DNA from 2 places in the Pseudarthrobacter sp. H2 genome. Region 1 is predicted to be linked to the other one. Evidence: predicted binding sites of a transcription regulator. Region 1 holds the regulator's gene; the other holds the start of a gene.
The links. Region 1 encodes LexA, which represses DNA repair genes until DNA is damaged. Its sites were predicted from a motif close to TCGAACANNTGTTCGA; they were not measured.
Positions count from the first base shown of each region.

Region 2: ACQCSZ_RS03950 (LysM peptidoglycan-binding domain-containing protein) is a predicted target of LexA. The motif match lies at 3,819-3,834, and genes of this name have one in related genera.

Region 1 covers NZ_CP189594.1:2,583,849-2,595,313, reverse strand. The annotation lists gene ACQCSZ_RS12255 (ATP-dependent DNA helicase) at 1-2,032, shown strand, start outside; gene lexA (transcriptional repressor LexA) at 2,086-2,835, opposite strand; gene ACQCSZ_RS12245 (hypothetical protein) at 3,014-3,223, opposite strand; gene ACQCSZ_RS12240 (LysM peptidoglycan-binding domain-containing protein) at 3,222-3,650, shown strand; gene ACQCSZ_RS12235 (histidinol-phosphate transaminase) at 3,740-4,858, shown strand; gene hisB (imidazoleglycerol-phosphate dehydratase HisB) at 4,928-5,554, shown strand; gene hisH (imidazole glycerol phosphate synthase subunit HisH) at 5,551-6,369, shown strand; gene ACQCSZ_RS12220 (hypothetical protein) at 6,370-6,528, shown strand; gene priA (bifunctional 1-(5-phosphoribosyl)-5-((5-phosphoribosylamino)methylideneamino)imidazole-4-carboxamide isomerase/phosphoribosylanthranilate isomerase PriA) at 6,583-7,329, shown strand; gene ACQCSZ_RS12210 (SseB family protein) at 7,343-8,272, shown strand; gene ACQCSZ_RS12205 (MFS transporter) at 8,343-9,653, shown strand; gene ACQCSZ_RS12200 (DUF1844 domain-containing protein) at 9,752-10,138, opposite strand; gene infC (translation initiation factor IF-3) at 10,409-11,465, shown strand, end outside.
Region 2 covers NZ_CP189594.1:830,747-842,211, reverse strand. The annotation lists gene ACQCSZ_RS03975 (NAD-glutamate dehydrogenase) at 1-643, opposite strand, end outside; gene ACQCSZ_RS03970 (AAA family ATPase) at 702-2,057, opposite strand; gene ACQCSZ_RS03965 (hypothetical protein) at 2,054-2,698, opposite strand; gene ACQCSZ_RS03960 (helix-turn-helix domain-containing protein) at 2,854-3,069, shown strand; gene ACQCSZ_RS03955 (hypothetical protein) at 3,178-3,798, opposite strand; gene ACQCSZ_RS03950 (LysM peptidoglycan-binding domain-containing protein) at 3,918-4,745, shown strand; gene ACQCSZ_RS03945 (Rv3235 family protein) at 4,810-5,253, shown strand; gene secA (preprotein translocase subunit SecA) at 5,457-8,195, opposite strand; gene ACQCSZ_RS03935 (winged helix-turn-helix domain-containing protein) at 8,280-9,584, opposite strand; gene hpf (ribosome hibernation-promoting factor, HPF/YfiA family) at 9,617-10,342, opposite strand; gene ACQCSZ_RS03925 (ComF family protein) at 10,486-11,465, opposite strand, start outside.

The sequences.
Region 1 (11,465 bases):
CGGCGAGCGGTTCGTGATCGAACTGCTCGACCGGGCGGTGTCCGGCATGGGCGGGCAGAGCCGCAGCGGCCAGCACGAAATGGCGCGGCAGGTGGCGAACGCGATCGACACCGGTGACCATCTGCTGGTCCAGGCCGGAACCGGCACGGGAAAGTCCCTGGCGTACCTGATTCCGCTGATCGCCCACTCGCTCGTCAGCGACAAGCCCACCCTGGTTTCCACCGCAACCCTGGCCCTGCAGACCCAGATCGTGGGCCGCGACCTGCCCCGGCTGCTCAAGACCATCACCCCCGCCCTCGAACGTCCCGTCAAGGTCGCGCTCGTCAAGGGCCGCTCCAACTACGTCTGCCGGCACAAGCTCGAGGGCGGGTTCCCGTCCGAGGAGCCCTCCGAAGGCCAGCTGTTCTCCCTCGGCGAGGACACGTCCGTGCCGCACTTCGCGGCGGCCCTGGGCGGCCCGTCCTCCCAGCTGGGAAAGGAAATCGTCCGGCTGCGCGAATGGGCCGAGGACACGGCCACGGGGGACCGGGACGAACTCGTGCCCGGTGTCACGGACCGGGCCTGGCGGCAGGTCTCCGTCACCTCGATGGAATGCCTCGGCGCGCAGAAGTGCCCGCTCGCGGCCGAATGCTTCAGCGAACTGGCCCGGCAGAACGCCGCCGACGCCGACGTCGTCGTCACCAACCATGCCATGCTCGCCGTCAGCGCCTTCGAAGGCCTGGCCGTGCTCCCGGACTACGATGTCGTGGTCGTGGACGAGGCCCACGAGCTCCAGGACCGGGTCACGGGCGCCGTGTCCGGCCAGCTTTCCGTGGCCATGGTGCACGCCGCCGCCTCCGGCGCCCGCAAGCACACCGGCATCACCGTGGACGCGCTGAACAACGCGGCCGCCCACCTCGAACTGGCCATCGAAGGCGCGCCCAGCGGCCTCCTGCCCAACGGGCTCAACAGCGAACAGCTGGACTGCGTCGACCAGTTGCGCGATGCCTGCCGCGCGGCCCTCTCCGATTCCAAGGGGGACAGCGCCAGCACGCCCGACGGCGGCCGCCAGCTCGCGCGCTCGCGCCTCATGGTCATCCTGGAACTCTGCGAGCGGCTCCTGGCCGCCCGCGAAAACCGCGAGGTCGTGTGGTTCTCCCGCAACAGCACCTTCGACCCGGCACAGGGATACTCCCCGCCGGACGAGAGCGCACCGGCGCTGATCAACGTGGCACCGCTCAGCGTGGCCGGGCGGCTGCGGGAAGGGCTGTTCGCGGACCACACCGTCATCCTGACCTCTGCGACGCTGGCGATCGGCTCCGCTTTCGAACCGACTGCCGGAGGCCTCGGACTGGTGGGCCCCGGCGCGCCCAGCTGGACCGGCGTCGACGTCGGTTCCCCCTTCGACTATCCGAAGCAGGGCATCCTCTATGTCGCCAAGCACCTGCCCAAACCCGGCCGCGGGGCTTCGCCGGAAGCCCTCGACGAGCTCGAGCGCCTGATCCGGGCCTCCGGCGGCGGAGCGCTGTGCCTCTTCTCCTCGCGGCGCGCCGCGGAGGACGCGGCCGAGGCAATGCGGCCCCGGCTGGACATGGACATCCTGTGCCAGGGTGATTCGACCATGACCGGGCTCGTGCGGCAGTTCGGCGAGGAGCCGGACACCTGCCTGTTCGGCACGATGTCCCTCTGGCAGGGTGTCGACGTACCCGGCGACTCCTGCCGGCTCGTGGTCATCGACCGGATTCCCTTCCCCCGGCCGGATGATCCGCTGATGACCGCCCGCTCACGGGCCGTTGCCCAATCCGGCGGCAACGGTTTCATGTCCGTGTCGGCCACCCATGCCGCGATCCGGCTCGCCCAGGGGGCCGGCCGGCTGATCCGTTCGACGACGGACAAGGGCGTGGTGGCGGTGCTGGATTCGCGGCTCTCCACCGAACGCTACGGAGCCTTCCTCCGCGCCGCCTTGCCGCCGTTCTGGCCGACGACCGACCCTGCGGTTGCCCTGGCGGCCCTGGAACGGCTGTCGAAGGAGTCCCGGCAGGCTGCCACGTAGGCGCAGGCGGCCGGCGGGCCGGCCGGGAACGGCCGGGAACGTTCGGCGGCGGCCTAGAGGGAGCGCAGGACCGAGACGACTTTGCCCATGATGACGGCGTGGTCGCCGAGGATGGGCTCGTACTGGGTGTTCTGCGGCAGCAGCCAGGTGTGGCCGTCGCGCTGGCGGAAGGTCTTGACCGTTGCCTCGTCATCCAGCAGCGCGGCAACGATTTCGCCGTTGAGGGCGTCACTCTGACGCCGGACAACGACCCAGTCGCCGTCGCAGATGGCGGCGTCGATCATCGAATCGCCGGCCACTTTCAGCATGAAGAGTTCGCCGTGGCCCACCAGTTGGCGCGGCAGCGGCATGACATCCTCCACGACCTGGTCGGCGAGGATGGGGCCGCCGGCGGCGATCCGCCCCACTAACGGCACCATGGCGGTGTCCGTGGCGCTGGCGAGCTCCGAAACGGACAGCCCTCCCACGGTCCGCAGGCCGCTGGATTTCGCCACACCGGAAATCCCGGTGGTCCCCTCGTCGAGGGTCAGCGGCATGAGCACCTCCATGGCGCGCGGACGCTTGGGATCGCGCCGGAGGTAACCGAGCTTCTCCAGCTGTGAGAGCTGGTGCGTGACGCTGGACAGGCTGGCGAGCCCGACGGTGTCGCCGATCTCGCGCATGGACGGCGGATATCCCTTGTCCGTCACGGACCGCTGGATGGTTTCCAGGATCTTCTTCTGCCGGACGGTGAGGCTTTTGGGTGCCCGGGCCGGCTGGGGACCCCGCTGGGTGGCCCTGCCGCCGGTGGCTTGTGCTGCCATGTTCGCCAACGCCTTTCCAATCCGCCCGGCCGCCGTTCCGCGGTGGCCGGGATCTTCCGGTCTGAATTGTCAGACCCTGCTGATCAACTACTGCTGATCAACGGCTGGGTTCAACTATTGGGTTCAACTGCTGCTGATCAAATACTGGGTTCAACTCCGGAAGAGCTTGTTCTGTCACTCAAACGTAGGCCAGCCGGACCGGATTTTCAAACATTTGTTCTAGCGAGTCTCGACAATGTTCGTCAATAAGTGCTAAAACAGAACCAGCAAAGTTCGAATATGTATTCGATTGGCTGAGGCCAAAGCAGAGGTAGACGTTCGGCAACACGTTCGAGGGCAGGCTGCCTGGCGGCAGCGGCACCGTATGGTCCAGGAGGGCTAAGTTCATGTCAGCATCAGGCGCGTTTCACGACACATTCGGCCAGTACGATCCATCCGAACAGGTTCGGTCCTTTGGCAGCCACGCTCCGGCGGCGCCGGCCGCTGCCCCCGGTGCCAGGCAGGCCCCGCTCCGGCTGACCCGCCGGGGCAGGTTCATCTTCTTCGGCCTTCCGCTTATCCTGCTGGCCGCCCTCATTCTCTCGTTCAGCGGGTTCCTCAACGCCCCCGCCAAGGCGGCGGACTCCGCATCCGAGCTGTCGCTGACGCCTACCGTGTCCGTGACGGTCCAGGCCGGGGACTCCCTGTGGGCCATCGCCGGGGCTGTCGCACCGGAGCGCGATCCCCGGGACGTCGTCGCGGACATCGTCCAGCTCAACAACCTTGACGCAGCGCGCGTCATCCCGGGCCAGCAGCTCTTCGTACCGTCCAAGTAGCCCGGCTCCCCAAGCATCGGCAGCCCCAAAAGACGGGGCCGGGGCGTCACAGTTTCAGGGCCCGCCGCGGCCTCACTTAAACTGTTGAGGTGACTGACCAGTTAGAGCGCCTCAACCGACTTCCCCTCCGGACCAATCTGCGCGGCCTGCGCCCGTACGGGGCGCCCCAGCTGGACGTCCCCATCCTGCTCAACGTCAACGAGAACACCCATGGTGTCCCGGCCGACGTCCAGGCGGCCATCTCCGAAGCCGTGACGGCAGCGGCAGTGGGCCTGAACCGGTATCCGGACCGCGAATTCACCGAGCTGCGCGAAGCGTTGGCGGAGTATCTCGGCCACGGACTGGGCGCGGAGAACATCTGGGCGGCCAACGGCTCCAACGAGGTGCTCCAGCAGATCCTCCAGGCCTTCGGCGGCCCGGGCCGCACTGCTCTGGGCTTCCCTCCCACATACTCCATGTACCCGCTGCTGGCCGCCGGCACGGACACGGAATACCTTGTGGGCGTGCGCGCCGGGGACTACGGTCTGAGCGCGGAATCGGCAGCACGCCAGGTGCGCGAACTCCAACCCAACGTCGTCTTCCTGTGCTCCCCGAACAACCCCACCGGCACCGGCCTTGGCGTCGACGTCGTGGAGGCCGTCTACGCCGCCGGTGAGGCCAGCCAGACCATCGTGATCGTTGACGAGGCCTACCACGAATTCGCCCACGACGGAACGCCCAGCGCGCTCACGCTGCTGCCGGGACGGGAGCGGCTCATCGTTTCCCGGACCATGAGCAAGGCCTTCGCCCTCGCCGGCGCGCGGCTGGGGTACATGGCCGCGGCACCCGAAGTGACCGACGCCCTGCGCCTGGTCCGCCTTCCGTACCACCTCTCGGCGATCACCCAGGCCACGGCCCTGGCCGCCCTGCACCACCGGGTGGCGCTCATGGCCGACGTCGAGGACATCAAGCGCCAGCGGGACCGGATCGTCTCCGAACTGCAGCGGATGGGCCTCAAGCCGGCCGCTTCCGATTCCAACTATGTCTTCTTCGGCGGCCTCGAGGACCCGCACGAGACCTGGCAGGGGCTGCTGGACGCGGGGGTGCTCATCCGTGATGTCGGCATTCCCGGCCACCTGCGCGTGACGGCCGGAACTGAGACGGAAACCACAGCGTTCCTCGAGGCCCTCGAACGCATCCTGACCGGCCGCGCAGCGCTGCAGGCCTAGACTTAAGCCTTGGACAGGACCACTGCCAGGCTGCCCAGCACCATGCCTTCTTCCAAAGGAAACACCCACATGAGCAACACCGGATCAACCGCTGCCGAGGGCCGCACCGCACGGATGGAACGGACCACCAGCGAGTCCTCCGTCCTGGTCGAGATCAACCTGGACGGCACCGGCGTTTCGGACATCAGCACCTCGGTGCCCTTCTACGACCACATGCTGACGGCACTGAGCAAGCACTCCCTGATCGATATGACGGTCAAGGCCACCGGCGACACCCACATCGACGTCCACCACACGGTCGAGGACGTCGCCATTACCTTCGGCGAGGTCCTGCGCACCGCCCTGGGCAACAAGGCCGGCATCCGCCGCTTCGGCGAGGCCACGGTGCCGCTGGACGAGGCCCTCGCCCACGCCGTCGTCGACGTCTCGGGCCGCCCCTACCTGGTGCACGCCGGCGAGCCGGCCGGCCAGGAATACCACCTGATCGGCGGCCACTTTACGGGCTCGCTGACCCGCCACGTCTTCGAGGCCATCACCCTGCACGCCGGCATCTGCCTGCACATGAACGTCACCGCCGGCCGGGACCCGCACCACATCGTCGAGGCCCAGTTCAAGGCCTTCGCCCGCGCCCTGCGCTCGGCCGTCGAGCCCGATCCCCGGGTCAAGGGCATCCCGTCCACGAAGGGCGCACTGTGACCGGCCCGGACATCCGGGACGGGGCCGTCATCAATCCCGAGGCCGGCCGGAAACCCGCGTCGCCCGAGGGCAAGCCCACCGTGACGGTGCTGGACTACGGCTCCGGCAACGTCCGCTCGGCCGTCCGCGCCCTGGAACGGGCGGGGGCCGAGGTCATCCTGAGCTCCAAACCGGAGGATGTCCTCAACGCCGACGGCCTCGTCGTCCCCGGCGTCGGCGCCTTCGAAACAGTCATGAACGAACTCAAGGCCGTCGACGCGATCCGGATGATCGGGCGCCGCGTCGCCGGCGGCCGGCCTGTGCTCGCGATCTGCGTGGGACTCCAGGTGCTCTTCGAGGCCGGCGTCGAACATGGCACCGAAGCCGAAGGCATGGGGGAGTGGCCCGGCAAAGTGGAGCTGCTGCCCGCCGACGTCGTCCCGCACATGGGCTGGAACACGGTCGCCGTCCCGGAAGGCTCCAGGCTCTTCGCCGGCGTCCAGAACGAACGCTTCTACTTCGTGCACTCCTACGGCGTCCAGCACTGGGACTTCGACGTGATCCAGCCGCGGATGGCGGCACCGCTCGTGACCTGGTCCGAGCACGGCGGCCCCTTCATCGCAGCCGTCGAAAACGGCCCGCTGTGCGCCACCCAGTTCCACCCGGAGAAGTCCGGCGACGCCGGTGCGCGGCTGCTGCGCAACTGGGTGGACAGCCTGCGCGGCCGCCCCCAGGCCGCCGAGGCCGCCGAGTCCGCTTCCGCCGGGTCCGCCGCCGCCGTGGCCACTTCCGCGGGCACGGGGCCCCACGCCACGCCCCCGGAACAGACCGCCTAGATGTGGTCCTTGGTGCTGATGGGCCTTGCCGGCCTGCTGGTCGGCGGGGCGCTGTCCTTCCGGCAGCAGAAGAGCCCCCTCTGGGTCCAGATCGTGTTCTATGTCCTGGCCGGAATGTCGCTTCTGGCCGCCTACCTCCTGACGCTGCCGGCCGCCTGACGGCCCCGCAGCGTTCCTGACCAACCGCCGCCACACCGAAGCTGAGGATCCACGATGACCACCGAAACCCCGCTGCCCGTACTTGAGCTGCTGCCCGCCGTCGACGTCGTCAACGGCCAGGCCGTCCGCCTCGTCCAGGGCGAAGCCGGCAGCGAGACAAGCTACGGCACCCCGCTGGACGCGGCCCTGAACTGGCAGCAGCAGGGCGCCGAATGGGTCCACCTCGTGGACCTCGACGCCGCCTTCGGCCGGGGCTCCAACGCGGAGCTGCTCCGCGAAGTGGTGGGCCGGCTGGACATCAAGGTGGAGCTCTCCGGCGGCCTGCGCGACGACGAATCGCTCGAGAAGGCCCTGGACCTCGGCGTCGCCCGGGTGAACCTGGGCACCGCGGCGCTGGAGAACCCGGAGTGGACCCGCCGCGCGATCGAGCGCTTCGGCGACCGGATCGCCGTCGGCCTCGACGTCCGCGGAACCACCCTGGCCGGCCGGGGCTGGACCAAGGAAGGCGGCGACCTCTGGGAGGTGCTGGGCCGCCTCGAGGAGGCCGGCTGCGCCCGCTACGTCGTCACCGATGTGACCAAGGACGGCACCCTGCAGGGCCCCAACGTCGAGCTGCTGCGCCGGATGGTCGAGAAGACCGGCAAGCCCGTCGTCGCGTCCGGCGGAATCTCCAGCCTGGCGGACCTCAAGGTGCTGCGTTCCCTCGTCCCGCTCGGCGTCGAAGGCGCGATCATCGGCAAGGCCCTCTACAACGGCAACTTCACCATGCCCGAGGCCCTCGACGTCGCCGGCCGCCGCTAAGCGGTCCGCAACAGTGGAGCATTTCCCGAAGGACGAGCAGGCAGCGCCAGGCGGCGGAGCCGCGCCAGGAAAAGCGGCGCGCCAGCTGCCCGGCCACATCGCGGCCGCGCTTGCCGGTGCGGGCGGCGCCACCGACTCCGCCGGCCAGCCCTGGGCCGGCCGCAGCCTCGCCGGCGACGATGCGGCGATCCACAATTTCGAGGACGACGACGGCGCCGCCGACCCCGGCTACCTTGCGGCCCTTGCGGCCCTGGCGGCAGGCGAAGGCGACGAAGCAGGGGTGGTGGCCTCCCTGGCCGCCGCCCGGGTCTTCGTGCCGATCCTCGCCCGGCTCGCCGAGGAGGGCGAAGGCGCCGTCGGGCTGCACGGTGACACCCTGCAGGCGGACAAGCAGGCCGACATGGCCCTCGTGACCCTCAAGGCCCCCGACGGCCGGACGGCCATGCCCCTCTTCACCTCCGCGGCCTCGCTCACGGCCTGGCACCCGGCGGCCCGGCCCGTCGCGGTGTACGCGGCCCGGGCGGCGCTGTCCGCCGTCGCCGAAGGCGCCGAACTGCTGGTGCTCGATCCGGGCTCGGAGTTCACGTTCGTGGTGCGGCGGCCCGCCGTCTGGGCGCTTGCCCAGCAGCGCCCGTGGACGCCGTCGTACGGTGATCCGGAGCTGGCGCGGTGGCTGGGTTCGGCCGCGGCTGGCTTTCCGGCCGTCCGCCGGGTAGAAATTCATCCAGGCGGCGGAGTTCCCTCGGCCGCCGCCGACGGAACGCTCCTTCCCGGCGGCGGGGCCGGGCCGGAGCTGAAGGTGGTGCTGTACCTTGAGGATGGACTCGACGCCGCCGGCGTCCAGTCGGTTGTGGCCGGCCTCAACAACGCCTGGACCCGGAATGAAATGTTTGCCGAGCGGGTTGACTCGATCGAGGTCAAGTTGCAGCGCGCGGCGCCATAGCTGGCGGTAAGCGGGGGACCCTGCCGGAAGCAGCAGCAGGCTGCCGCGGCAGAACCAAAGGATGTAGTCCGTGAACTTCGCGCTTTACCGGGAATTGCTGGCCGTGGGGCCCATCAGGCGGCTCCTGCTGGTGGGCATTATCGCCCGCATACCGCACGCGGCAGGCGGGGTGCTGCTGACCCTGCACATCGTCCTGACCCTGGGGCAGGGCTACGCCGCCGCCGCCGCCGGCGCCGCGGCCGCCGTCATGACCATCGGCATCGCCGTCGGGGCGCCCTGGCGCGGACGGCGGGTGGACACGGTGGGCCTGCGCAGGGCCCTGGTCCCGTCGGTCATTTCCGAGACCGTGATCTGGTCGATCGTCCCGCACGTGTCCTACGAACTGCTGCTGCCGCTGGTCTTCGTCGGCGGCCTGCTGACGCTGCCCATCTTCAGCGTGGTCCGCCAGTCCCTCGGCGTCCTGGCCACCGGCGAGCAGCGGCGCACCGCCTTCGCCCTCGACGCCATCACCACCGAGATGGTCTTCATGATCGGCCCCGCCGCGGGCGCCATCGTGGCCACCGCCGGATTCTCCGTCCTCGGACTCACCGTGATCGGCGTGGCGACCTCGGTGTCCGGGCTCTTCCTCATGTGGTTCAACCCGCCGACCCGCAGCGCCGTGCCGGCAGCAGGCCCTCTGGAAGGCACAGAGGTGGCCATTGTCGCCGCCGCGCCCGCCCACCTGCGGGAAGTGGCGTCCGGGCCCGCCCCGCTGGCCGCGTCCGCCGGGGAACGGCGGGAGCGCCGGTCCGGCCTGAGGCACAGGGTCCTGCACAGCTTCAGCTGGTTCACCGCCGCCGTGGCCGCCGTCTTCGCCGTTGCTGCCGGGGCCGGCATGATCCTCAGCGGCACCGACGTGGGGATCGTCGCAGCCCTCGAGGGCGGCAGCCACCAGGCCGAAATCGGCCTCGTCTTCCTCTTCTGGTGCGGGGCGTCGGTGGTGGGCGGCATCCTCTACGGCGCCATGCACCGGCCCGTCCCGCCGCTCCTGCTGCTGCTCGGCATGTCCGCCCTCACCATCCCGATGGCGTTCGCGGCGGACACCTGGACCCTCAGCCTGCTCTCGCTCCTGCCCGGGCTGCTGTGCGCGCCGGTGCTCTCGGCAGCCTCGGAGAAAGTGGCCGAACTGGTCGACGAACGCCGCCGGGGCGAGGCAATGGGCTGGTACGGATCCGCCCTCACCGGCGGGATCGCGCTGGGCGCCCCGCTGGCCGGCCTCTTCATCGACGTCGTCTCCCCTCCGGCCGGCTTCGTCGCCGTGGGAGCGGCCGGCGTCGCCCTGTGCCTCGCGGGGCTGATGCTGCAGCACCGTCGCCGGCGGCGGCTGGCCCCCGCGGACTGAGCCAACGACGACGGCGGGCGGACCTGTGTGGTCCGCCCGCCGTCGTCGTTGTTCCTGGAAGTCCGTGCCCGGAAAGGGTCCGTCTCCGGCGTTCGCTGCTAGTTGACGGGGCCGGTGTACTTCTCGCCCGGGCCCTTGCCCGGAGCATCCGGAATGGCGGATTCCTCGCGGAAGGCCAGCTGCAGCGAACGCAGCCCGTCGCGCAAGGGTCCGGCGTGCTGTGAACCGATCTCGGGGGCCGCGGCAGTGACTAAGCCGGCGAGGGCAATGATCAGCTTGCGTGCCTCGTCGAGGTCCTTGAGCTCCTCGGCGTTCTCCTCGGCGGCAAGGCCGAGCTTCACGGCGGCGGCGCTCATCAGGTGCACAGCCGCGGTGGTGATGACCTCGATCGCGGGGACCTCGGAGATGTCGCGGATCTGCTGTGAGACGTCGGCCTGGCCGGTCGAGGGCTCGAAAACGTGTGAATTACTGTCTGAAGTGCTCATGCTGGTAAGCTTGTCACAGACCGACTGGATGTCGTTATTTTACAGAGCTCCATCACACAGTTGTTAATCACACAGTTGTTTATCACAGTCCCTCCGGTTCCTGCCCGATCAGGCAGGTAGCGCCGGACGGGATTCGTTCTGTAGAATCGGTTTTCAGTTTGCAAGCGGAGTTCTCTCCCACCCGCGTCAGCCGCGAATCTTTCTTCGGGAAGTAAGGTTGCCGGGTACCTGGTCGGGCGTTTTCCCCGGGCATCAGCCTGGCGGGAACGCATGCCGCCTCTATGCGAGGCAGGCAGCTCCGATCTTCGAGGCCTTCGATTGCTCCGGCAATTGGGGGCCTTCTCTATTTGCCGGTGGAATGCCACTCACGAACACAGGAGCTTTAACATTAGCGAGCCAAGAATCAATGAGCGTATCCGCGTCCCCGAGGTGCGGCTGGTCGGCCCTGCAGGCGAACAAGTAGGAGTTGTCCGTATTGAGGATGCCCTGCGTTTGGCTGCCGAGTCCGATCTTGATCTCGTTGAAGTTGCACCGCAGGCCAAGCCTCCGGTGTGCAAGCTGATGGACTTCGGCAAGTACAAGTACGAAGCTGCGGTCAAGGCACGCGAGGCCCGGAAGAACCAGACCAACACGGTTCTGAAGGAAATCCGCTTCCGCCTGAAGATCGACACCCACGACTACGAGACCAAGCGCGGCCACGCGCTCCGGTTCCTCGGTGCCGGTGACAAGGTCAAGGCCATGATCCAGTTCCGCGGCCGTGAGCAGCAGCGCCCCGAGATGGGCATCCGCCTGCTGCAGCGCTTTGCCGACGACGTCGCCGAAGTCGGCGTGGTGGAGTCAAGCCCGCGTATCGATGGCCGCAACATGGTCATGGTGGTGGGTCCCCTGAAGAACAAGGCCGAGGCCAAGGCGGAGGCCCGCCGCGCATCGCAGCGTGCGGAAGCCAAGGCAGAGAACGAAGCCAAGGCCTCCGGGGCCCCCGGTCGCGTGGACGTTTCCGGCGACAGCAACGCCCCGCTGACGCAGTCCCTGGCCGACCTCCTTCCGGAGGGATACCAGATCAAGACGGAGGCTCCGGCCACGGAAGCTCCGGCAGCGGAAGCAGCCCCCGCGGTTGCCGAGGCCCCTGCCGCGGACAACGCGGTCGAGGACAAAGCAGTCGAAGGAACCGTAGCCACGGAGGCCCCCGCCGCCGAGGTCAAGGTGCAGGAAGCGCCGGCAGAAAAGGCTCCCGTCCAGGAAGCGCCCAAGCAGGAGGCCCCCAAGGCCGCCAGGCAGGCAGCTCCGAAGCGGGAGGCTCCCAAGGCCGCCGCGAAGCCGCCGGTGG
Region 2 (11,465 bases), 1.8 Mb from region 1:
CGGCGATCTGCGCCGGATTGGATACCTTGTCCAGGTCCGCGGCGATCTCGAGCGCCTTGGTGCGCATCCTGGGCCAGTCCTCGACGGCGGCGCGGACGTTGCTGAGCACATGCCGGATACCGTCAAGCAGCCTGGCGCGCTTGCCCTCGTCGACGCGGTCGATTTCGACGGCGATCCAGGACTCCATGTGGGAGGCGTTGTCGCCCTGGGCGATCAGGTGGGAGAGGTTGGGCATCGCCGCGGTGTCTCCGCTGGAGATGCCCAGATGGGAGGGCACGCGCGAGACCTTGACCAGTCCGCCGCCCTCACGGTTGCGCGCCACCACGAACAGCGGGTGCAGCACCAGGTGGATGGGCGCCTGCTGCCGGACCAGTTCCGCGTTGACCGAGTCCACCAGGAAGGGCATGTCATCGGTGACCACGTAAACGACGCTGCAGTCGCCCTCATCGATGATGGAAATATTGGCAATTCCCGGGAGCCGTTTGGCGGCGACCCGGAGGTGGGCCTGCGCCCTTGCGGCCAGGGCTTCCTGGGCATAGCCCCGGGAATCCTCTTCCGGGAGGTGCTCGTAATAATCCTGGAGGTAACCCTCACCGGCACTGATCAAAACGGGGTGATCCTCCACGCTGGACCCAGACGACATCGACAAACGCCTCCATAAAAGCAGTAGATGGCCGCCTCATTGCGACCTTAAATCGACCCTAACCCTTTGCCCGGCGCTTTGCTCTGGAAGTAAAGACAGAGGATTCACGATTTCGCTGTGCGGGTGCACAAACCAGTTTTGCGATGGCTTTCCGGAGGGCCGATTCCGGGGCCGACTCCAGCAGCAGGGAGCCGGAGAGCAAGGCCGCGTCGCTCGCCGCGGGGTCTGCCGGAAGGAAGGCGGAAAGCGCCGGCCCCGGGCCGTACCGTTCCCACGCATCCCGCAGTTGTCGCTCCGGGGACCGTCCCACCGCGGAGGCCCGGACCTTGTTCAGCACGACTGTCGGGGACGCCTGCGGGACCGCGGTTTCCAGCTCGGCCAGCCCCCGGACGAGCCTGGGCACGCCGAGGGAATCGGCCGATCCCACGGCGAAAACGGTATCCGCCATTTCCAGGCTCCTCAGCGTTGCGGCGTTCCGGCGCGGCGCCACCGTGTCAAAGCTCAGCTCTTCATCGGCCTCCAGGCAGAAACCGGTGTCCACCACCGTCACGTCCGCGATCTCCCGCGCCCGCTCCAGCACGAGCGAGAGTGCGGCGGCCCGGAGTTCGGTCCACCGGTCCGCCCGGGTGATGCCGGTCAGCACCCGGAAGGTCCCCGACCTCGTGGCCACGGGCGCGGCGATCCTGAGCAGTGCGTCGCCGTCGAGCAGTCCCTGGTCCGCCAGCCGGCAGGCCTGGGCCAACCCCGCCGCCTCATCCAGCAGCCCCAGCATGGCTGCCACACTGGCGCCGTAGCTGTCGGCGTCGACCAGCAGCACCGATTTGCCCTCCGCGGCCAGCTCCCCGGCGATGTTCGCCGCCACCAGGGTCCTGCCCGGCGAACCAGCAGGGCCCCAGACAGCGATGATCTGCCCCTTCCCGGCGCGGGCAGGCGTGCCGCCCGTGCCGCCGTCGGCACCGTCCGCCGCAGGCCGGGTTCCCTCCCCGGGCACCGGGAAGGCGGTGTCCCTGAAGGCGCTGTCCGGGCTGGCACTGTCCGCTGCCGGCCACGGCCGCGGCCCGGCTCCGCTCAGCTGGGCCACGGCCCCCGAGATGCGGGCGGCAAGTGCCGCGGCAGGGACCCCCGGCAACTCGGTGGCGACGCCTATCCCGCGGAGCCGGGCCATCTCCCTGGGGTCCTCCGTCAGGGCCACGACAACTACTCCGACGGCGGAGAGCCGGTCAACCAGTGACGCCGTCAGTTCCTCGCTGCCCGCCGCGACGACGGCGGCGCGGGCCAGCCCGCTTTGGCAGGCTGCGAGCAGCTCCGCGAGTTCGCTGCATCTGCGGACCACGGACACCGGTCCGTGGAGGCGTTCAAGTCCACCGACCAGGTCCTCGCGGGTGTGGCCGACGGTCACCACCGGGATGCTCATCGCGACACACCTCCCGGATTCCAGACGACGGAGATCTTGGCCTTGTTCGCCTGTGCCCCCAGCAGGTTCGGCATCTGGCTGTCCGGAACGAGCACCATGACAACGGTGGACCGGGAGGAGCCCAGGGCGGTGCTGCCCGGGGTGAGCTGCGCGATCTCCGCCCCCGGCAGCAGCAGCGCCGGCTGGCCGAAGCCGTTCCGCGTATCCGGGAGGGCGACCCAGACGTCCACCCGCGAACCCGGCACGGCCTGGGCCGGCAGGCTTTCGTCAATGGTGACCGCCACGGGTTTGCGGCCGAGCCCGTCGGCCTGTCCCAGGCTCTCTCGCGGGAGCAACTGGTCCTTGCCGATCCGCTGGACAGCGACAAGCCCCTCGCCCAGTCCGGTCTCCGGCGTCAGATAGTGCTCCTCGACGTCGTCGAGGCGGACCTTGACCCGGTGCAGCTTGTCCGTGGTCAGCCTCTCGCCGACGGCGATCGGTTCCCTCGCGGCGTAGGCCTCGGTGGTCTGGTCCGCTGCGCCCACGAGCGAGATGACGCCGGCCACCGAGGCGAGAACGAGCAGAATCCCGACGAGGAGACGGGGGTCTTTCCACGATGGCTTCCTCAGCCGGGCCCCGTCCGCCACCGCGTTCACGCTCATGCGCCCTGCTCCCCCTGTAGTCGCCGCCCGGGCCGTCGGTGCCGGGCTCCCTCATTGTTGCCGCCACGCGGCCCGAACGGAAGATGTCTGCGGGTCATCCCCCGCAAATTGTGGATAACCCCTCCGGAGGACGCCAACGGTGGCAAAATGGTGTCATGCCCCGATTCCTGACCCTCGCAGACGTTGCCGAGCAGCTCCAGATCAACTCTCCCGCTGCTTACGCGCTGGTACGCAGCGGGGAGCTCAAGGCGATCCAGGTGGGCGGACGCGGCCAGTGGCGCGTTGAGGAGACCATGCTGGAGCAGTACATCCAGGAGCGCTACGCCGAGGCGAGCCGGATGATCGAAGAGGCCAAGTCCAAGTCCGGCTGAGCGGCAGGGGCACCGCACCCACGCGGCCCGGGCCCCGGATTTCCTCGTGGTCCCGGCCGCGCGGCCCTGAACCCCGACGAACCAGCGACGGATTACCGACAATGACCATTAGCTGTCTGCGCCGCGGGAGGACCTGAGGCCGGCCAGGGCCGCGAACGGTATGGTGGCCGTCTGGCGGACATTGGCCGCACGGCGGTCCTCGCCCGCGTGGGTCAGGGCCAGATCCAGGAAATCCTGCCCGACCCGGTCGATCACGCCGTGGAGCACCGACTCGGCCGGACCCCGGGCAACCAGCACGGTCAGGCTGGCCCGGTCCCTGGACAATGCGCGCAACGAACTGGCCAGGCCGAGGCGCTGACGGACCGCGGCATGCTCCGTCACGGCGAGCCGGGAGAGCCCGGAATACCGCACCGCCGATGCCTGGGGAATGAGCACCTGGTGCCGTGGCTCGTCGAGCACCATCGACTGGCTTCCGACGTGGCTCAGGACCCCCTCGAACAGGGTCCCGGACGCGAGGTGGATGCCGATCCTCAGTCCCAATGAACCGCGGAGCCGGTCCGCCAGTTCCACTGCAGCCGCGTCCGCCCGCGTCCTCTCCGCCACTTCCGCGTCAAAGTCCAGCCGCTCGCCGGCGGCCAGCTGTGCCTCCATGTCCTCAAACAGGGCGTCCCAACGCATGCCGCCAGCGTAGGCCCGGGTGCCGGGGCGGTCAATCCCGCTGCTTTCCATCCCCGTCCAGTTCCTCCCTAGAAAAAACCTATTCGATGCGGTCAAATTAGCTCAAACAGCATCAAACAACATCAAACGGCATCACGTGCCGTTCGAGATCCGATGGTGGAGGCAGCCTCATGGTCACAACGGAACCCCTGGAAACCGGGCCGAGGGGCCTCCTGCGGGCGGACGCGGCGATGGCCGCCGTGATCCTGCTGCTGGGCTTCTTCCTGGCAGCCACCGGAAACAGCCTCGTGCAGCGCTGGCGGTCCTCTTCGGCGCGGCAGCAGTCCCTGTCCTTTGAAGACCAGCTCGGAATCGTTTCCACCCTGTCGGGCCTCATCGTCATCACCTGGTGGGTGATGACGTTGATGATCGCCTTCGCGGCGGCCCTGCTGGAGCGCGGCGGAAAGACCCGGGCCGCCGCAACTGCCGGCCGGTTCAGCCCCGGCTTCATGCGCCGCCTGGCCCTGGCCGCCGTCGGGCTCCAGCTCATCACCGCACAGCTGGCCACCGCGGCAGCACCGCCGAGCCTGCCCGGCACCGGCTCGTCCCCGGGGACCGCGGTTTCCGCGGCATGGACCCCGACGCCGGTCGAATGGTTCGCGGAACACGCCGAACCGGCACCGGCCGTCCCGGCACCGGCGGTCCCCGGACCGCCACCCATTGCCGGCGGTCCGGTGGCGGATCCGCAATGGAAGCCGCTGCGCCCCGTCGTCGAGCCCGGTCCGCTCGCGTCCCGCCAGCTTCGGCCCCAGGAGCCCGCGGCGGCCCACGGGGAAGTCGCCGTCCGGGCCGGGGATTCGCTGTGGAGCCTTTCGGCCGCGGCGCTGGGAGCGTACGCGTCCGACGTCGACATCGCCGCCGAATGGCCGCGGCTGTACCAGGCCAACCGGGCCGTCATCGGCGAGAACCCCGATGTCCTGTTTCCGGGACAGGTCCTGCGGCTCCCGCCCAGCACCTGACCGCGTCCGGGAAAACCACGACATGCACGAGCAACCACAACCACAACCAGGCAAAGGAAGCACCATGAGCGCAATGACAGGGATCCGCGCAGGCGCGGCTGCCCCCGTTTCACCGGATCCGGTTTCGGCGGTCCGGCCCCCGCGCCTGCGGGTGGTTGATGAGGGCCGCGAAATCTGCGCCATCTCCCGCAGCACCGTGCAGGCCGCGATCGAAGTCCTGGCCGGGACCCGGCCGGCGCAGCAGCTTGCCCGGCGCCTTGACCAGCGGTGCCTGGTGGCCTTGCAGCATCGGGCCGCCCTGACCCGCAGGGTGGCGTCCGGAAGTTCGCCGGCTGCCGGACGGCTGCACCGAAACCCCTCCGTCCGCTCGGTCCGGGCCTGCCAGGTGTCCCCGGACGTTTACGAGGCCAGCGCCGTCGTCGTCGATGAATGGCGGGTCCGGGCGGTCGCCCTGCGGCTTGAGCGCAGCAGGCTGGTCTGGCGCATCACCGTCCTGGAGATCGGCTAAGGGCCGGTCCGCCGGCGCCGCTGGTCAAGCGCCGCTGGTCAAGGCGCGTGGTCACAGCGCGCCGGAACCCGTGCTGGGGGAACAGCAGGGCCCGGCTGGGGCCCTGGGGAAGCAGGGAAGGAGGCAGGTGCATGACGGAGGACCGGAACAAAGCGTTCCGGTCCTCCGTCATGGCAGCCGCGCGGGCAGGAGTCAGCCGCGGCTCAGCGCCGCTTCTTCCTGGCACTGCGGCGGGTGGTGTCCTGCGCTGCAGCCTTCGCCGGGTTGCCGGAGCGTCCCTGGTTCTTCGTCTCGATGCGGGTCTCGGCCGCGCCGTCCTCGCCGGGGGCGGTGTATTGCAGCTGGGCGGGCTTCTCGGGGGCCTCGAGTCCGGAGGCATGGATCTGCGGCTCGTGGTGCTCCGTATGCTGGCCTGCGGCGTCTGCGAAGACCACGTCCTCGGCCGGGGTCACCTCGACCTCCAGGTTGAACAGGAAGCCGACGCTTTCCTCGCGGATGGCCTCCATCATCGCCTGGAACATGATGAAGCCTTCGCGCTGGTACTCCACGAGCGGATCACGCTGGGCCATCGCCCGCAGGCCGATGCCTTCCTTCAGGTAGTCCATCTCATAGAGGTGTTCCTGCCACTTGCGGCCGATCACGGACAGGACGACCCTGCGCTCGAGCTCGCGCATGCTCTCGGAGCCGATCGCCTCTTCGCGTGCCTGGTAGACCAGGCGGGCGTCGGAGAGGATCTCTTCCTTGAGGAATTCAACGGTGATCCGGGACTTCCCGCCGGCCTCGTCGATCACGTCGCGCGGCGTGAAACTCACCGGGTACAGGGTCTTGAGGTTGGACCACAGCAGGTTGAAGTCCCAGTCGTCGCCGGTGCCCTCCGCGGTGGCCTCGTCGATGAAGGCGCTGATGGTGTCTTCCAGGAAGTACTGGACCTTCTCGTGGAGGTCGTCGCCTTCGAGGATGCGGCGGCGGTCGCCGTAGATGGCTTCGCGCTGGCGGTTGAGGACGTCGTCGTACTTGAGGACGTTCTTGCGCTGTTCGGCGTTGCGGCCCTCCACCTGGCCCTGCGCCGAGGCGATGGCGCGTGAGACGAGCTTGGATTCGAGCGCGACGTCGTCCGGTACGGAGCTGTTCATGAGCCGCTCCGCGGCGCCGGAGTTGAACAGGCGCATCAGGTCGTCGGTCAGGGACAGGTAGAACCGGGACTCGCCGGGATCGCCCTGGCGGCCGGAGCGGCCGCGGAGCTGGTTGTCGATGCGGCGGGACTCATGCCGTTCCGTACCCAGGACGTACAGGCCGCCGAGGTTGAGGACTTCCTCGTGTTCGTCCTTGACCGCCTGCTTGGCGGCCTCGAAGGCGGCGGGCCAGGCGGCCTCGTAGTCTTCGGAGTTTTCCTCCGGGTCCAGTCCGCGCTTTGCCAGTTCCGCGACGGCGGTGAATTCGGCGTTGCCGCCGAGCATGATGTCGGTACCGCGGCCCGCCATGTTGGTGGCGACAGTCACTGCGGCCTTGCGGCCGGCCTGGGCCACGATGGCCGCTTCACGGGCGTGGTTCTTGGCGTTCAGGACCTCGTGCCGGACGCCTTCCTTGGCCAGCAGCCGGGACAGGTACTCGCTCTTCTCGACGCTCGTGGTGCCCACAAGGACCGGCTGGCCCTTTTCGTGCCGTTCGGCAATGTCCCGGACCACGGCCTCGAACTTGACGGCCTCGTTCTTGTAGACAAGGTCGGCCTGGTCGATGCGCGTCATGTCCTTGTTGGTGGGGATCGCGACGACGCCGAGCTTGTAGGTGCTCATGAACTCGGCGGCCTCGGTCTCGGCCGTGCCGGTCATGCCCGCGAGCTTGCCGTACATGCGGAAGTAGTTCTGCAGGGTCACGGTGGCGAGGGTCTGGTTTTCGGCCTTGATCTCGACGGCTTCCTTGGCCTCGATGGCCTGGTGCATGCCTTCGTTGTAGCGCCGGCCGGCAAGGATGCGTCCGGTGTGCTCGTCGACGATCAGCACCTCGCCGTCGAGGATGACGTAGTCCTTGTCGCGCTTGAACAGTTCCTTGGCCTTGATGGCGTTGTTCAGGAAGCCGATCAGCGGCGTGTTGGCGGACTCGTACAGGTTGTGGATGCCGAGGTAGTCCTCGACTTTTTCGATGCCGCCTTCCAGCACACCGACGGTCCGCTTCTTCTCGTCGACCTCATAGTCGGTCTCCGGCTCCAGGCGCGTGACCACCTTGGCGAATTCGCTGTACCAGCGGTTCGTGTCGCCCTGGGCGGGGCCGGAAATGATGAGCGGCGTGCGGGCCTCGTCGATGAGGATCGAGTCCACTTCATCGACGATGGCGAAGTGGTGGCCGCGCTGGACGAGCTCGGACTTGTCCCACGCCATGTTGTCGCGCAGGTAATCGAAGCCGAATTCGTTGTTGGTGCCGTAGGTGATGTCCGCGGCGTACTGCTCGCGGCGCAGTGCCGGGTCCTGGTTGGACAGGATGCACCCGCTGCTCAGGCCCAGGAAGCGGTAGACGCGGCCCATGAGGTCGGACTGGTATTCGGCGAGGTAGTCATTGACGGTGATGACGTGCACGCCTTTGCCGGCGAGGGCATTGAGGTAGGCCGGAGCGGTGGCCACGAGGGTCTTGCCTTCACCGGTCTTCATCTCGGCGATGTTTCCCAGGTGCAGGGCGGCGCCGCCCATCAGCTGGACATCGAAGTGGCGCAGGCCGAGGGTGCGGGAGGACGCTTCACGGACGGCGGCAAACGCCTCCGGCAGGAGATCGTCCAGTTTCTCCCCGTCCACGTGCCGCTCGCGGAGGCGGTCCGTCTCTTCGCGCAGCTCGGCGTCGGTGAAGGTCTTGAACGAGGCTTCCAGGGCATTGATGGAATCGGCATAGTTCCGCAGCTGCCTCAGGGTTTTTTTGTCACCCGTGCGGAGAAGTTTTTCGAAAAGTGATGCCACGTGAAGTTGCTCCCAGTCTCAAGCTGCCGAATTCTGGCGTGTTCAGTCTACGGGAGAGACACCGGGCCGGTGGCCGCTGTTCCCTCAGAGCGGATACGCCGCCGCGGTCCCCGCGACAGTCCCCGCGACAGCCCCCGCGACGGCCTCGGCGAGCGCGGGTGCCAGGTCACCTGCCGGGGAGACGGCGACGCGGTCCAGTCCCAGCCACTCCGCCATGAGCTGCAGTTCGGCGGCGAGTTCGACGGCGGTGTCCGCCGGCGCGCCGGGCTCGGCATGGGCGGCCCTCGCCAGGAGCGTGCCGCCGGCCCGGTCGGCCTTCAGATCCACCCGTGCCACGATCCCGTCCCGCAGCAGGAACGGCAGCACGTAATAACCGAAGCGGCGCTTCGCCTCCGGTGTGTAGATCTCGATCCGGTAGTGGAAGCCGAACAGCTCCTCGAGCCGGCGGCGCTCAAAGACCAGGGAGTCGAACGGACTGAGCAGGGCCCGCCCGGTGGCCGCGCGCGGGAGCTTTGCCTCGACATGCCGGTACAGCGCCCTGTCCCAGCCGGCGACGGCGACCGGCCGGAGCCTGCCTGCCTCGACAAGGTGCCCCACGGAAACGGCGGCTGCCCCCATCGGCGTCCGGAAGTAGTCCGCAAAGCAGCGCACGGTCCCGATCCCGTGGGCCTGCGCGGCGGCGTCGATCAGCCGGTCCATGGCGGCGGCCGGATCCGGCTCCCGGCCCGCAGCTGGCCCGGCTGTGCCGGGAAGGAGCGTGCCGGGAAGGAGCGTGCCGGGAAGGAGCGTGCCGGGCAGGACCCTGGCGGTCAGGGTGTAGCGGCGTTCGAAGGATTCGGTCCGGGAGTCGGCGGAGACGAGGCCCTCCTCGAAGAGGTGTTCCAGGACCCGCTTGACGGCATTCCAGTTCCAGCCCCAGTTGTCCCGCAGCCGGTCCTCCACGTGGCCGAGCCGCACCGTCAGTTCCGCGGCCGTCATCGGCCGTCCGGTTGACAGGGCTTCCCGCACCGCGGCGGCGACGGCGTCCCGGACGTCCGGGTCCATCGCGGAGGCGCCGACCCACTTCCGGTTTTGCCACAGTACGAGGTCCTGGAAATGGTCCGGCCGGATGAAGCTGGCCTCGTGCGCCCAGTACTCCATCATCCGGCGCGGCGGGCGTGCTGCCATCCGGGCCAGGATGCTGCGGTCGTAGTTTCCGAGCCGGGAGAAAAACGGCAGGAAGTGGCTCCGGGACAGCACATTGACCGAGTCGATCTGGACCAGGTGCAGCCGGGCAAAGGTACGGCCCACCGCCCGTGCGCTCACGGGCCCGGCGGGCCGTGCCTTGTCCAGTCCTTGGGCTGCCAATGCGATCCGCCGTGCCTGGTCGAGGCTCAGCGGTGCCGGCATATCACTCCCTGCACCGGACGGTCTGCACCAGCTTAGGCACTGGCAGGCTCATCCTCGGAACGGTAGGCGTGGATCTGCGCGTCCTGCGGGACTTGTCCCGGTTCGCAGGTCTGGTCCAGGGAGATCACCCCGTAGGTCCATCCCTCGCGGCGGTAGACCACGGAGGGTGCTTTGGTCTCCTTGTCCACGAAGAGGTAGAAGTCGTGGCCGACCAGTTCCATGTTGTCGACGGCGTCGTCCAGTGACAGGGAGGCGGCGGTAAAAACCTTGCGGCGGATCAGCACCGGCGAGTCGCCGGCCGGAATATCGTTCTCGACGTCATACGGGGACTTCTCTGCCGCCGGCGCCTGGGGTTCCCCGGCGCGGCCCACCGCGGCATAGAGGGGCTCGGACGGACTTGCCGGCTCAAGGGTTGCCGTCGCCTCGGTGACGGACTTGGGGGTGTGCCTGCCGTGATGGACCTTGCTGCGGTCCTTGGCCCTGCGCAGGCGTTCAAGAAGTTTGTTGTAGGCGAGATCGAAAGCCGCGAACTTGTCGGCGGCGCTGGCTTCTGCACGGATCACGGGGCCGCGGCCCAGGACTGTCAGCTCAACCGTGAGCATCTCGTCGGCCTGGCGGGCCTTGGTCTCCTTGGAGACCTTTGCGTCCACCCGCTGGACCTTGTCGCCGAGCGAGGCGATCTTTGAGACCTTCTCGTCGGCGTACTCGCGGAAGCGGTCTGAGACCGTCAAATTACGTCCGCTGATCATGAACTCCATGGTGCCCTCCAAATGACTTCGGTGACACGACGGCGGCACTTCCCGGGGCCGATCTGACTGACAGTCGAGCCCCTTTCCGAGCCGCTATCGACAGGTACATCTGTTCTTGGTACCCATCTTCGACGTTAGTTCATAGCCTTCTGTTATTCATCCTTTTCCGGTTTATTTTTTTGCTCGTCACATACCGGCGCTGCCGGCAGGCCGCCGGCAGCGCCGGCAACGGACATGACCGGCGGGCGTGTCGCGGCGAGGACGACGGCGCCCCGCACCACTGCGCCTGCCTCGCGCAGGGCACGGGCGGCTTCGGCGAGCGTCGCGCCCGTGGTGAGCACGTCGTCGACGATGATGCATGGATGTCCCCTGATGTCCGGGGCCCGCGGCCCGGACCTGGCCCGCATCGACCCGCGGACGCGCTGCGCCCGGTCCCCGCGGGCCAGCCCCTTCTGGCCGCCGCGCAGGGCGCCGGGGCCAGCGGCCAGGACGGGACGCCGGGCCTTCCGCAGGGCATCGACGACGCGGAGGCCGGGAAAATCCCGGCGGCTGAGCCTGGCGAGCAGGAGATGGACCGGGCTGAAGCCCCTCCTCCGGAAGGCTCCGCTGCTGGTGGGTACCGGAACCAGGCAGAGCGGCTGTCCGCCGCCCACCGCGGCATCGAGGGCGCGGGCCAGGCCCTTCGCCAGGACGACCCCGAGCCGGCCCTGGCCATGTCTCTTGAAGGACAGCACCGCCTGCGCCAGCTCGCCGCGGTAGGCCCCGGCGGCCACCACCGGAAGGATCACGGAGCCGTCCATGTCCATCAGGGCAGGGGCCTGCCCCTCCGCCCGGAAGGGGTCCAGTGTCAGCAGGCGGACCTGCCGCTCGCAGGCCCCGCAGAGGGCGATGTCCTCCGCGCCGCAACAGACGCAGTCCACGGGGACTGCAAGTGCCAGCAGCTCGATCCCGGCCGCTGCAGCGCGGTCCGCAAACCTGGGCAGCGGGCGGATGTAGTCGCCGCGGTGCCTGGCGGCCGTGGGCGCCACCGGAGCCAGGTCCGGGTCGGCGGCGCCCGGCGGGGGCAGCCGGGGACGCGGTCCGCCGCCGCCGCGCGCATTCCCGGCGTGTTCACTGCCGGCGTCTTCACTGC